Regions from separate parts of the Roseovarius sp. THAF8 genome, predicted to be linked through region 1. Evidence: riboswitches for the same ligand, from Rfam matches in the RefSeq annotation. Region 1 holds a riboswitch; each other region holds the start of a gene.
What was found. Region 1 has a riboswitch for cobalamin ahead of FIU85_RS14615 (DUF1636 domain-containing protein). Riboswitches for the same ligand answer to the same signal wherever they lie in the genome.

Region 1 (4,655 bases):
GGGTTTCGTGGTCGATGCTGTCATCCGCCAGGCGCTGGGCGTCGACCCGGGCCACGTCGGGGGCAAAGCGGCCTGCCGCGACGGCCTCGGCATCGGCGAGGGCAATGACGCCGTCGACAGTGATCTTGGAGCGGATATCGGGCCAGTCGAACGCTTTGAGCAGGGGCTTGGGCAGCGCCAGACCGCTGGTTTCGATCAGGATGTGATCGGGGCGCGGGTCGAGCGCCATCAACGCCTCGATCGTGGGGATGAAATCGTCGGCCACGGTGCAGCAGATGCAGCCATTGGCCAGTTCCATGATGTTTTCCGCCGGGCAATCGGGGATGGCGCAGCTTTTCAGGATGTCGCCGTCGACGCCGACATCGCCGAATTCGTTGACCACCACGGCCAGACGGCGGCCGCCGGGGTTCTGCATCAGGTGGCGCACCAGCGTCGTCTTGCCGGAGCCCAGAAAGCCCGTGATGACAGTGACGGGAAGTTTCGCAAGATCGGTCATTGGTCAGCCTTTGCAGTCAGGGGTGGGATGCGCGCAACGCAGTTGCGCTTGAAATGTTCGGGGCGCTGGCGCCACGGGATCAGTCCGTCCTCGGTCTGTTGATAGAGGACCGCGCCTTGCAGCAGCATGTCGGGATGCGACGTTTCATCGAGATTTCCGTACAGATACGTCCAGCGTTCGCCGCCGCGCATGGCGGCGGTGCAGCCCGCGTCGCAGTTTTGCAGGCATTCGACCGGCGTCACGGTGACGCCATCGGGCAGCGTCCGCGCCGTGACCTCCTCATAGAGGCGCTGGCCGGGGCGGCGCTCGTCCTCTGGGATCTCCTGCCCCTTGCGGCACTTGACGCAGATCAGCAGCTCTATGGGCGTGCTCATGTATCCTCCAATATCGGGGGTGCGCGCGGGAGTGGCGGGTGGCCACGCATCCGAGCCCGGCACACCCCGTCCGGTCCGTCTTTTCCTTCTGGTTGGCAGGTCTCCCGGCTTGCGGTTTCGGGCTCTTTGGCCCACGGTTTCCGGCCTTCCCGGCATTGCGCCAGTGGCGGTGGAAACCTTCCCGGTTCACGGTCGCGGGGGCGGCTGTGCCTGGCGCGATGCGCTGCACATTCCCTTTTCACCTGTTTACACAGGCACCAACACGGTGCGACATGCTGCTAAAACCCACCTTGTGTCAAGGAGACGTCCCATGTCCGACCCGTCCGAAGCGGAAAAGACCGCCCGCCACAACGAGAAGATGAAGAAGATAAAGGCCGCGCGCGACCGCATGATGGTGGACAAGACCGAAGAGAAGGGCCTGATCATGGTTCATACCGGTCCGGGCAAGGGCAAGTCATCGTCAGGATTCGGAATGATTCTGCGGTGCATCGCGCACGGGATGCCCTGCGCGGTGGTGCAGTTCATCAAGGGCAACTGGGTGACCGGAGAGGCCGAGATGCTGCGCAACCGGTTCTCGGACGAATGCCGATTCTTCATTTCGGGCGAGGGGTTCACCTGGGAGACGCAGGACCGAGAACGCGATATCGCCGCCGCGCAGAATGGCTGGAACATCGCGAAAGAGCAGATTCGCGACCCTGAGATGAAGTTCGTGCTGCTGGACGAGATCAACATCGCGCTGCGCTATGACTATATCGACATCGACGAGGTCGTGGATTTCCTGTTGCACGAAAAACCTGCGATGACGCATGTGTGCCTGACGGGGCGCAATGCGAAACCCGAACTGATCGAGGCCGCCGACCTTGTGACCGAGATGAGCCTGGTGAAGCATCCGTTCCGGGACGGGATCAAGGCCCAGAAAGGCGTGGAGTTCTGATGTGGTCCCTCATGGCCAGCGGGGCGAAACCGCCGGGGCCGATGCCGTGTGACGGAGACCACCCATGCCCGCGATAATGATCCAGGGCACGGGGTCGAATGTCGGCAAGTCGATGCTGGTGGCGGGCCTGTGCCGGGCCGCGCGCCAGCGGGGCTTGAGCGTGGCACCGTTCAAGCCGCAGAACATGTCGAACAACGCCGCGGTGACGCCGGACGGTGGCGAGATCGGTCGTGCGCAGGCGCTTCAGGCGATGGCTTGCGGTGTGAATTTGCACACCGACATGAACCCGGTTTTGCTGAAGCCGGAAACGGATGTCGGCGCGCAGGTGATCGTGCAGGGCAAGCGCCTGACCACGGCGAAGGCGCTGGAGTATTCCAGCCTGAAGCCGACGCTGATGGCGGCGGTTCAGGACAGCTTTGCCCGCCTGAGCGCACAACATGACCTTGTGATCGTCGAAGGGGCAGGTTCGCCCGCCGAGATCAACCTGCGCAAGGGTGACATCGCGAATATGGGCTTTGCCGAGGCGGCGGATGTGCCGGTGGTCCTGTGCGGCGATATCGACCGCGGCGGCGTCATCGCGCAGATCATCGGCACGCAGGCTGTCCTGCCGCAGGCGGATGCGGCTCGCATCGGGGGTTTTCTGATCAACAAGTTCCGCGGTGATCCGGCGCTGTTCGAGGATGGCTACCGGGAGATCGAGGCGCGCACCGGCTGGCGCGGCTATGGCGTGGCGCCATGGTTTCCCGAGGCATGGCGGCTGCCGGCGGAGGACGCGCTGGATATTGCGGACAGTCCGGTTCAGGGCGCATTTCACATCGTCTGCCTGCAATTGTCGCGGATCGCGAATTTTGACGATCTGGACCCGCTGACGCAGGAGCCGGGCGTGCGTGTCACGATGCTGCAACCGGGGCAGGTGTTGCCGTGCGACGCGGATCTGGTCATCATTCCGGGTTCGAAATCGACGCGCGGCGATCTGGATTTTCTGCGCCGGCAGGGATGGGACATCGACGTTCTGGCACATCACCGGCGCGGCGGCAGGGTGCTAGGCATCTGCGGCGGCTACCAGATGCTGGGTCGCATGGTCTCGGACCCGGCGGGGATCGAGGGGGCGCCGGGGGAGACGTCGGGGATTGGATTGCTGGACATCGAGACGGTCATGGGGGGCGACAAGAGCCTGGCTCAGGTCGACGCGCACCACGTGGGGCTGGACCTGCCGTTTGCCGGATACGAGATTCATATCGGCCGCAGCGACGGCCCGGACCGCGCGAGACCGTTCGCCAGTGTGGATGGCGTGGCCGAGGGGGCGGTGTCTGTCGATGGTCGCGTGGCGGGCAGCTATCTGCACGGGATGTTCGGCGATGACAGGTTCCGCGCAGCTTGGCTCGGGTCGAACGGGGCCGATGCCTCGGATCTGGGGTATCAGGCCATGGTTGAGCGCACGCTGGATGAACTGGCGGCGCATCTTGAGATGCATCTGGATGTCGCGGGTCTTTTGGCGCTTGCCAGATGAGGTCAGGCGGAGCCGATCGCCTCTTCTAGTTGCGGCCAGCGGGTCTGCGGCAGCAAGCCATAGCGATGGCGCGGGCCGGTTTGGCCAGCCATGGCACCACCTGGAGCGCGCCTTGCACGCTATTCCACGTGGCCACGCAAAGGGAAGTTTCATAGGTTGCCACGGCATTGAGCAACCGCGCCAGGTCGGATTTGCGCGGCAGCGCTGCGCGGGCTTCGTCGGTAATGCGCGGAACCTGGTGGGGTTCAGGATTGATGCCGGTCGACAGATCGAGCCAGTCGGCGGGGGCGCCGCCCAGCCTGACAACGGCTGTTTCAACGTTGCCGTTGTGATGCAGGAGTGCCGTCCTGATGGTCTTAGAGCAGCGCAAGACCGACCAGCACAAGGGCGCAAAGTGCCATAGCGCGCCGGTAGAGCGACAAGGCGCGTTTCAGATCTTCGGGGGTCGGATCGGGAGCGGAGCCGTTCAACCAGGGCTCGTCGGTGGGACGACCGTCATAGATGCGCGGACCGGACAGCCGGACGTTCAGCGCACCGGCCATCGCGGCCTCGGGCCAGCCCGCATTCGGAGACCGATGCCGCGGCGCGTCCCGTCGCATCACGTGAAGCGCGTGAAAAAGCGCCCCCGAGGCCAGTGCGAAGATGAGGCCGGTCAGCCGGGCGGGAAGCCAGTTCACGAGATCATCCAGCCGGGCGGCGGCTTTGCCGAACGCCTCGAAACGGTCGTTGCGGTGGCCGATCATGGAATCCATCGTGTTGATGGCCTTGTAAATTGCGATGCCGGGCAGGCCCAGGATCACGCCCCAGAAGATCGGGGCAACGATTCCGTCGGAGGTATTCTCGGCAAGGCTCTCGGTGGCAGACCTGGCGATGGCCGGCGTATCGAGCTTGGTCGGGTCGCGCCCGACGATCATGCTGACGGCATGGCGCGCGGCGGGCATGTTTCCGGCGGCCAGCGGGTGTGCGACGGCGGCTACATGCGCGTGCATGGAGCGCATGGCAATGAGCGGCCAGGCCAGCACCGCGCCGATCATCGCACCGACCCACCCATGGGGCAGGATAGCCTGACCGATCAGGGCGGGTAGGCCGGCGAGCAGGGTTATCCAAAGGACCGTCACGCCCCCGGCCAACAGGCGCCGACGGCGGGACCCGCGATTCAGCCGGTGCTCGGCCATTGTGATGGCCCGGCCAAGCCAGGTGACCGGGTGGCCGATACGGGCGTAGAGCCGGTCGGGCCAGCCGAAGGCGAGGTCGAGGGCCAGGGCGCCCAGCATCATAAGGGCGAAACTCATGCGCGGCCTGTATCGAAGCTGAGAATGGTTTTGAGCCGCGCTTCTTGCA
Region 2 (4,655 bases), 1.7 Mb from region 1:
ATAGAGCACGGTGCAGAAATAGATGTTGGTGAAGTCGATCCCCTCGGGCGAGCCATAGTGGATGCGCTCGCGCGCGAGGTAGCCGTGCAGGTTCATCTGCCCCAGCCCGATGGCGTGGCTGTCCTCGTTGCCCTTGCGGATCGACGGCACGCTGTCGATGGCGCTCATTTCAGACACCGCGTTCAGCGCCCGGATCGCTGTGCCGACCGCCCCGGCCAGGTCACCGCCGTCCATCGCGCGGGCGATGTTCATCGACCCGAGGTTGCAGGAAATATCAGCGCCCATACGGGCATAGCTGAGGTCGTCGTTGAACTCCGACGCCTCGTTTACCTGCAGGATTTCCGAGCAAAGGTTCGACATGGCGATGCGCCCCGCGATCGGGTTGGCGCGGTTCACCGTGTCCTCGAACATGATGTAGGGATACCCGCTTTCGAACTGGATCTCGGCGATGGTCTGAAAGAACGCGCGGGCGTTGATCTTCTTCTTGCGGATGCGCGGATCGTCGACCATCTCGTGATATTTCTCGGTGACAGAGATGTCCGAGAACGCGCAGCCGTACACCTTTTCCACGTCATGGGGCGAGAACAGGTACATGTCCTCGTTCTTCTTGGCCAGTTCGAAGGTGATATCGGGGATCACCACGCCAAGCGACAGCGTCTTGATGCGGATCTTTTCGTCCGCATTCTCGCGCTTGGTATCGAGGAAGCGCAGGATATCGGGGTGATGCGCATTGAGATAGACCGCCCCGGCCCCCTGCCGCGCCCCGAGCTGGTTGGCGTAGGAAAAGCTGTCTTCCAGCAGCTTCATCACCGGGATAACGCCGGAGGACTGGTTCTCGATGCCCTTGATCGGGGCGCCGTGCTCTCGGATGTTGGTCAGCACCAGGGCGACGCCGCCGCCGCGTTTTGACAATTGCAGCGCCGAGTTGATGCCCCGCCCGATGCTTTCCATGTTGTCTTCCAGCCGCAGCAGGAAGCACGACACGAACTCGCCCCGCGCCTTCTTGCCGGCATTCAGGAAGGTGGGCGTGGCGGGCTGGAACCGGCCCTCGATGATCTCGGTCATCAGTTGCAGCGCCAGCGTCTCGTCGCCGCGCGCCAGCGCCAGCGCGTTCATCACGACGCGGTCCTCGTACCGTTCCAGGTAACGCTGCCCGTCCCAGGTTTTCAGCGTGTAGGAGGTGTAATACTTGAACGCCCCCAGAAAGCTGGGGAAGCGGAACTTCTTTCCATAGGCCGCGTCCCAGATCCGGCGCTGGAAGTTCTTCGAGTACTGGTCCAGCACCTCGGGCTCGTAATAGCCTTCGTCGACAAGGTAGCCCAGCTTTTCGTCCAGCGAGTGGAAGAACACTGTGTTCTGGTTGACGTGCTGCAAAAAGAACTGCCGCGCCGCCATCCGGTCGGCCTCGAACTGGATGCGGCCCTGATCGTCGTAAAGGTTCAGCATCGCGTTCAGCGCGTGATAGTCGAGGTCGGCGGTCAGGCTGGCGTCAAGCATGTCTCTCTCCAGAATATGTCGAGCCCGGCGCGCACGCGGGCGATGTCGGTGTCGGTGCCGGCCAGTTCGAACCGATAGAGCACGGGCACGCTGCATTTGGCGGCGATCACGTCGCCGGCCATGGCGAAGGTCTTGCCGAAATTGCGATTGCCGCTGGCGATGACCCCGCGCAGCAGGGCGCGGGCGGCGGGATCATTCAGCAGGCGGATCACCTGCTTTGGGACTGCGCCCTTGCCATGCCCATCGGCATAGGTCGGGCAGATCAGAACGAAAGGCGCGGTGATCTGCGGGACAGGATCGCTCGCGACACGCGGCAGCCGCCGTGCCGGCAGGTCCAGCTTTTCGACGAAGCGCCGCGTGTTGCCGGACCCGCTCGAGAAATAGACCAGCCCCGCCATGCGCTCAGCAGAGCCGGCCGATCATGTCGGGACGGAACCCGGCCCAGTGATCGTCTCCGGCGACGACGACAGGCACCTGCCGGTAGCCCAGGTCCTGTACATGCTCCATCGCGGCGGTGTCCTCGGTCAGGTCGACGATGTCATAGGCGAGGCCACGGGCGTCCAGCGCTCGGGTCGTTGCGGTGCACTGCACGCAGGCAGGTTTGGAATAGACGGTGATGCTCATGGTGCTCTGTCCCTTGTTTTGGTTTGCGAATGGCGGGACAGGACACGGGAACAGCAGGCCACCAGGGCCCCTGACACGCGCCCGGGCCCTCCGCCCGCGGTCGTCGTTCACTGCGCCTTGGCAGGTCTCCTGGCTCGCGGCTCTTGCGCCTTGGTCCGCCTTCCCGGTGTTGCCTCACCAGTGGTTCCGGACCTTGGCTTGCCGCTTACAGTTGCGGGGGCAGCGCCGGTGTCGCACCGGCTTCCCTTTTCACCCACAACGTTGAGTCGCGGGCACCAAAGCAACACCATATTGGGTTCTGGCACACGAAACTGTCAATATATAGTTTGCCTTGCTGCAGCGATTTTTGTCCCATCGTGCAGGATGTCTGATTCACTTCAGCGAGTGTCGCAATTCTCATATTGCGCCGCCCGGCCTGTGATAATCGGGGAAGTTGCAAGGTGCCGCCTGCGGGCGGAGAATTGGGAAGCCGGTGAAATCCCGGCACTGCCCCCGCAACGGTAACGGTGTTGCAACGGGCGCGGTCACGACCACTGGGGAAGAGGAGCCCCGGGAAGGTTTCGCGCCACGAGGTCCCGCACAAGGGCCGCACCGGAGTCCGGAAACCAGCCTTGCAATGACGTCAAACCGCGGGTGGCGGTGCGGGCGCTGCTTCGGGTCCGGCTCCTCGCTTGCCGCACCTGCGGACCGCGCGTGCCGACCTCCTGCCCGAATTCGCCGCGGGGCGCGGCAGGAGGCCAAGGATGAACACCCAACCGATCAGCGATCTGCTGGCGCGGCGTCGGCCGGGCCATGCGCTGGAGCAGGCATTCTATACCGATGCGGACGTGTTCCGCGCGGACATGGAAAACATCTTCTACCGCGACTGGCTCTTTGCCGTGCCGGCCTGCGAACTGCCCAAGCCGGGCAGCTTCGTGACCCACCGCGTCGGCGACTATGGCGTCGTCATCGTGCGCAGCGCCGATGGCGAGATCCGCGCCTTCCACAATTCCTGCCGCCACCGCGGCTCGGTTCTGTGCAAGGTGGCCAAGGGCAACGCGCCCAAGCTGGTCTGCCCCTATCACCAATGGACCTACGAACTGGACGGGCGGCTGCTGTGGGCGCGGGAAATGGGGCCTGACTTCGACCCCACCAAGCACGGGCTGAAGCCGGTGCATTGCCGTATCCTCAGCGGGCTGGTCTATATCTGCCTGGCCGACGATGCCCCCGATTTCGACGCCTTCGCCGAACTGGCGCAGCCCTACCTGCAGGTGCATGACCTGACGAATGCCAAGCTCGCCTTCGAGACCTCGATCGTCGAGCACGGCAACTGGAAACTGGTGTGGGAGAACAACCGCGAGTGCTATCACTGCGGCGGCAACCATCCGGGCCTCTGCCGCTCCTTCACCGACGACCCCACCGTCACCGGCATCGAGGAAGGCGTCACCCCGCCCCATCTTCAGGCGCATTTCGACCGGCTGGAGGCACAGGGCGTCCCGTCGCAGTTCCGCATGTCGGACGACATGCAATACCGCCTCGCGCGGATGCCGCTGCTGCCCGGCGCCAAGAGCTTTACCATGGACCTCAAGCCCGCCGTGTCGAAATGGCTGGGCCGGGTCAGCGATGACACGGCGGGCACGCTGCTGAAATACCATTACCCCACGACCTGGAACCATTTCCTGCCGGATCACTCCATCGTCTTCCGCGTCACGCCCCTGACGCCGATGACGACCGAGGTCACCACCAAGTGGCTGGTGCACAAGGACGCGGTCGAGGGCGTGGATTACGACGTCACGCGCCTGTCCGAGGTCTGGGTCGCCACCAATGACGAGGACCGCCGCGTGGTCGAGGACAACCAGCTTGGCATCCTGTCCCCGGCCTACGAACCCGGCCCCTATTCCCCGATCCACGAAACGGGCGTGATCGGCTTCGTCGAGTGGTACTGCAACACGATGCGCCAGCGGCTGGACCCTGTCGCGATGGCGGCGGAGTGATCCGATGAACGATCTGTCCCACGTTCCCGCCCGCGCGATCTGGTCGGATGACGAGATGCTGGAATGCGTCTCGGTCATTCCCGAGCGACCGAACACCGCGACCTTTACCTTTCGCGCGCCGTCGGGGGCGCTGTTCGACTATCGCCCCGGCCAGTTCCTGACGCTGGAAATCCCCGCGCCGGGCGGCACCGTGCGCCGGACCTACACGATATCGTCCTCGCCGTCGCGGCCGCGGTCGATCTCGGTCACGGTCAAGGCGCAGGCCGAAAGCGTGGGCACGCGCTGGATGCTCGACAACCTCGTGCCCGGCGTTCGGATCAGGGCCTTGGGGCCTTCGGGCCTTTTCACCCATCTCGATCACCCCGCCGAGAAGTACCTGTTCATCTCGGCCGGCTCCGGCATCACGCCGATGATGTCGATGACGACATGGATGTTCGACCTGGGAACCGAACCCGACATCGTCTTCATCAACTGCGCCCGGCGCCCCGGCGAGATCATCTTTCGCGAACGGCTGGAACACATGTCCAGCCGCGTGCCGGGCATCGACCTGCACTGGGTGGT
Region 3 (4,655 bases), 2.0 Mb from region 1:
CTTGCTTTGCATGGTCAGGCTGTCCGCCAGGTAATAGGTCCCCGCAGGCTCCAGGACCGTGCGGCCGTTCGCGGCGGCGTCGGCGGCCTCGAAGGCGGGCAGGTCATCGGTGCTGCCGTCGCCCTTCGCGCCATAGTCGCGCACGTCCACCAGGCCGATGATGTCGCGCAGGAACACTTCGGTCACATCCTCGATCCGCAGGTCGTCGATCCGCACCACGCCACCGTTCGGCCCCGTCAGGTCGATGCCGAAATGCCCGTACAGGGGCTCGGTGCCCCACACCATGTCCACGCCGCCACGGTCGCCGCTGCCGACGATGGCCCTGACCTCGAAAACCTCGCCGTAACTGGTCAGCGTCACGCTGGGGCCGGTCTCGGTCAGCCCGGTCACGTGAGTGCCGCCCGCACCGCCGGCCCACCCGGCGATGCGCACGTTGGGCAGGCTGCCGGACACCGCCTTCACCCGCGCGGTGATCTGCAGGTAACAGCCCGGCAGGATCGGCGTCTCGCCCATGTAGCGCAGCTTCTGCGTGCCCTGGACCTTCTGGACCTCCAGCGCGCCGCCGAAATCCTGGTCGGCGGGGACGAAGGCGGCATTGGCGGCGCCATCATAGGTGTCCGACCCCGGCGTGCCGTTCTCGCTCGACCAGACATCCAGCCCGTTCGCAAAAGGCGGCGGCATGAAGACGATGCCATCGGTGATTGCCTTGTTCATGAATTTCCCTTTCCGCGCCCGGGGGCCTTCCCCCAAGGCGTCACGTGATTGCCAGCAAAGGCGCGACACGGACCGCACCCGGGCTTCGGGAAGTATCAACGGGGGGTTAACGGGGGATCAGGCCACCGTGACGGTGGGGGCACGCTCCTGCACGCACCGGCAGCTCAGCGGACCTTTCCGCCGTTCACGACGGAAGCGAGCGTCAGCCCCTGGGGTGGCGATCCGACGGAAATTCTGAAGCACTTTATGCCTGCCAAATACATCCTCGGAAGGGTTGTTGCGCCCGGCCTCAGACAAATCGCCAGCCCGAGGGAGGGGCTGACGATGGCCGGGCAGCTTCGCGGCTGTCAACCGGCCGGGGGCCCAATTTCGAAAGTTGGTAAGGGCTAGTAGCCGCCTTTCGCCGCAGCTACGATGCTCCGAGACCCTCCAAGGTCCGCTGTGCGAGACCTCGCTGCCGTTCAAGACGGAGGCAAGCGTCAGCCCCTGGGATGGCGATCCGACGGAAATTCTGAAGCACTTTATGCCAGCCAAAGACATCCTCGGAATGATCGGTGCGCCCAGCCTCAGCCAAATCGCCAGCCCAAGGGAGGGGCTGACGATGGCCGGGCCGCTTCGCGGCTGTTAACCGGCTGGGGGCTCGATATTAGTGTCTCTCACGGACTCGGACCGTACATTCGCCGCGATAAAGATGAATGGCCGAATTGCGGACAAACCAAACGTCAGCCTCACAAGCCGCTTGATTGCCAGACCGCGGGCTGGCGACCGACCGATGTTCGGCGCAGTTTATCCGCGCCACGTCCGCAAAAACTCGGATCGAAGCACCACCGTCACCCAATCGCCAGCCCGGGGGGGTGGTCTGGCGATCGCGCGGCGGCCTCCGGCCTTGATTCCGCGCGACACGTGTCTTTCTTCACGTCGGTTATGCCGGACGTAAAAGACGTCCGATCTATAGCCCCGGCGCGGAGTCAAGCCGCAGGCCCCGCGCCATCGCCGCCCCCACGGCCCGGCGATGGCGCTCGGGGATGTAGATCACACTTGTCCGCAATAAACCCACATCAGACTGTCGCTGCAAATCCCGCCGGCTACGCCATCCCGCCCTGCACCAACCTTTCCGCCAGCCGCGCATAGGCGTCCGACACCGCGCCGTCCTCCAGCGCCACGGGCCGCCCGGCATCGCCGCCAAGCCTTGTGTCGAGGTCGATGGGCAACGCCCCCAACAGCGGCAGGCCCAGCCTCTCGGCCTCGGCTGCCACGCCGCCATGGCCGAATATCGCCGCCTCGTACCCGCATTGCGGGCAGTGAAACATCGACATGTTCTCGATCAGCCCCAGCACCGGCGTCTTCAGCGTGTTGAACATGTCGATCGCTTTGCGCGCATCCAACAGCGCCACGTCCTGCGGTGTCGACACCACCAGCGCCCCCGTGGGCTGCGCCCTCTGGCACAGGGTCAGCTGCACGTCCCCAGTGCCCGGCGGCAGGTCGACCAGCAGCGCGTCCAGCTCGCCCCAGTCGACCTGGGCCATCATCTGCTGCAACGCCCCCATCAGCATCGGCCCCCGCCACACCACGGCGCGATCCTCCTCGATCATCAGGCCGATGGACATCATCTTGACGCCATGCGCCTCCAACGGCGTCAGGATCTTGCCGTCCGGGCTCTGGGCGCGTTCGGTCACGCCCATCATGCGCGGCTGGCTCGGCCCGTGGATATCGGCATCGAGCAATCCGACGCGCCGACCCGCCCGCGCTAGCGCCACCGCCAGGTTCGACGCCACGGTCGACTTGCCCACGCCACCCTTGCCCGACGCCACCGCGAGAATCGATTTCACCCCGCTCGGCCGGATCGACGCGCTGCCGCCCTCGGGATGCCGCCCGACCTTCAGCGTCGGCGCGGGCGCCTCGGGCGCCTCGGGCGCCTCTGCGGTCAGCGCGACCTGCGCCGATGTCACCCCCTCGACCGACAGCGCCGCACGCTCGGCGGCGGCCCGCAGCGGTTCCATCCGGCGGGCCATCTCGGGGCTGGGCGCCTCCAGCACGAATCGCACCTCGCCGCCTTCGAGTCGCATCGCGCGCACCATGTCGCGCGAAATCACCGTCCCGCCGTCCGGCAATTCCAGCCGGTCCAGCTCTCGGCGCACATTTTCGAGTATTTTCGTCATGCCCGGTCTCCATGCATCTGCGGCGTTGAAAGTGGCACTTCCAGAAGCAGGTGCAACCCCCGTTTCAACCCCGCCCAAAAAACTGGCAAAGCGGTGATTTCACACGTAAAAAATGATCCGATCTTCTATGCGCCAACTGCATAGCTGCGTTGCAGCAAAACGTATTGTGCATGCGCAGCATATCGCTATCTTTAACTCAACAGCGAACGGAAACGGTCACAGCGCCAAACGCTCGCGAAAACAATCAGGTGCCTCTCCTCCCGTTTGGTACCTGTTCGGGATACCGCCTCTCCTCCCTTGTGCGGTCCCGGCAAGACCTGGGTTCCCTTGGAACCCAAACCTGACGAACGGTCCCTTCCTCCTCCCTGGGGCCCGACGTAAAGAACGGCGGCGCCTCTCCTCCTCCCTGGCGTCGCCGTTTTTTCTTTTTTACCCCGACAGCGTTCACAAGGCCCTCGCCGCACCGCCCCCGCGCCGGCAAACAGCCAGCGACCCCGCCGGCACGCGGCAGGATCAAGGGCCTGGGATCAATGCACCACCCTTGCGGCCCGCCCGCGCCGGCCCCGCGTCATCGGCGCGGCGTGGCGCGCCTCCTCCAGCACGCGGGCAAACGCCCTGGCCGCCGCGCTGTCGGCATTCCGGACCGCGGGTTCGGCCAGCGCCTCGCGCACGACCCCCGCCGTGACGGCGCCGGGATAGCCAAAGACCCACTCCAGGAAACCCAGCCGCGCCACGGCCTCGGCCTCGGCGCCGGTGGCCCCGCTGCGCTCCAACCCGTTCATGATCGGTGTCAGGCTCATGCTTTCTGCTCTTCCTCCGGCCGCACCCCGGGCCGGACTGGGGCGAGGGAAGGCCGCGCGAGAACCGCTTTTCCGGTCCACCGCCCGCACCGCCCCCCGCGGTTCGACGTCGTCCCAAAGGCTGGTTTCCGGGCTTGGCGGGGGTGCGGATACGCGCGCCTTCCCGGGGCATGTCGCCCCAGTGGCCATCTGCGGTATCCCCCATCCTTACCGTTGCGGGGGCAGCGCCGGACTTGCACCGGCTTCCCAATTCTCCGCGACCTGCGCGGCACCTTCGGGACTCTCACTTTGCCGCCAAGCGGCCCCTGACGCAACCCGCGATTGCGACGTTGAAGCGCCGCGCGACGACACGCGCCACACCTTCAAGCTCAGGCCAGAACGTCCGCCCACTCCGGGTGCCGGCGAAACTGCGACGCGGCAAACGGGCAAAGCGGCGTGATCTTGCGCCCCGCCGCGCGGGCATCCTCCACCGCGCGGGTCACCAGCGCCAGCCCCACGCCCTTGCCGCGATACGCGTCCGGCACGCCGGTATGGTCGATGATCATGCCCGTGCGCCCCAGCTTGGAATAGGTCAGCTCCGCCTCCGGCCCGTCGTCGATCCGGGTGACATAGCGCCCCTTGCTCTCTCCGTCTTCGTGTTCGATCTGCATGTCTATACTCCCCTGGCTGCGCGCAGCATGCCGCAGCGCCGCAAAAAGGTCCACAACTCGGCACAGCGCAGGCTCCGCGCACGAAACCGCCTCGAACGCAAAACGGCGCCCCGCCGGGGCGCCGCCTCAAACCCACGCGGGCCGGATCACTCCGCCGCCAGCTGGTCCATCACCTCGTCGCTGGCCTCGAAATTCGTCGTGACATTCTGCACGTCGTCATCGTCTTCCAGCGCGTCGATCAGCTTCATCAGCTTTTGCATGCCTTCCAGGTCCAGTTCGGTGGTGGTCGTCGGACGCCAGGCCAGCTTGGTCTCCTCGCTTTCGCCCAGCTC

Region 2: it holds a riboswitch for cobalamin, as region 1 does, so the genes downstream of both, FIU85_RS06150 (aromatic ring-hydroxylating dioxygenase subunit alpha) here and FIU85_RS14615 (DUF1636 domain-containing protein) in region 1, are expected to answer to the same signal.
Region 3: it holds a riboswitch for cobalamin, as region 1 does, so the genes downstream of both, FIU85_RS04550 (hypothetical protein) here and FIU85_RS14615 (DUF1636 domain-containing protein) in region 1, are expected to answer to the same signal.

Annotation. Positions count from the first base shown of each region.
Region 1 is NZ_CP045410.1:2,988,117-2,992,771, forward strand. It holds gene cobW (cobalamin biosynthesis protein CobW) at 1-496, opposite strand, end outside; gene FIU85_RS14615 (DUF1636 domain-containing protein) at 493-870, opposite strand; cobalamin riboswitch at 947-1,147, opposite strand; gene cobO (cob(I)yrinic acid a,c-diamide adenosyltransferase) at 1,181-1,804, shown strand; gene FIU85_RS14625 (cobyric acid synthase) at 1,869-3,314, shown strand; gene FIU85_RS14630 (hypothetical protein) at 3,340-3,684, opposite strand; gene cbiB (adenosylcobinamide-phosphate synthase CbiB) at 3,671-4,606, opposite strand; gene FIU85_RS22225 (hypothetical protein) at 4,603-4,655, opposite strand, start outside.
Region 2 is NZ_CP045410.1:1,267,754-1,272,408, forward strand. It holds gene nrdE (class 1b ribonucleoside-diphosphate reductase subunit alpha) at 1-1,497, opposite strand, end outside; gene nrdI (class Ib ribonucleoside-diphosphate reductase assembly flavoprotein NrdI) at 1,479-1,895, opposite strand; gene nrdH (glutaredoxin-like protein NrdH) at 1,900-2,121, opposite strand; cobalamin riboswitch at 2,223-2,416, opposite strand; cobalamin riboswitch at 2,543-2,750, shown strand; gene FIU85_RS06150 (aromatic ring-hydroxylating dioxygenase subunit alpha) at 2,865-4,094, shown strand; gene FIU85_RS06155 (hybrid-cluster NAD(P)-dependent oxidoreductase) at 4,099-4,655, shown strand, end outside.
Region 3 is NZ_CP045410.1:927,493-932,147, forward strand. It holds gene FIU85_RS04540 (glycosyl hydrolase family 28-related protein) at 1-714, opposite strand, end outside; gene FIU85_RS04545 (Mrp/NBP35 family ATP-binding protein) at 1,800-2,873, opposite strand; gene FIU85_RS04550 (hypothetical protein) at 3,401-3,673, opposite strand; cobalamin riboswitch at 3,775-3,964, opposite strand; gene FIU85_RS04555 (GNAT family N-acetyltransferase) at 4,042-4,323, opposite strand; gene FIU85_RS04560 (YebC/PmpR family DNA-binding transcriptional regulator) at 4,470-4,655, opposite strand, start outside.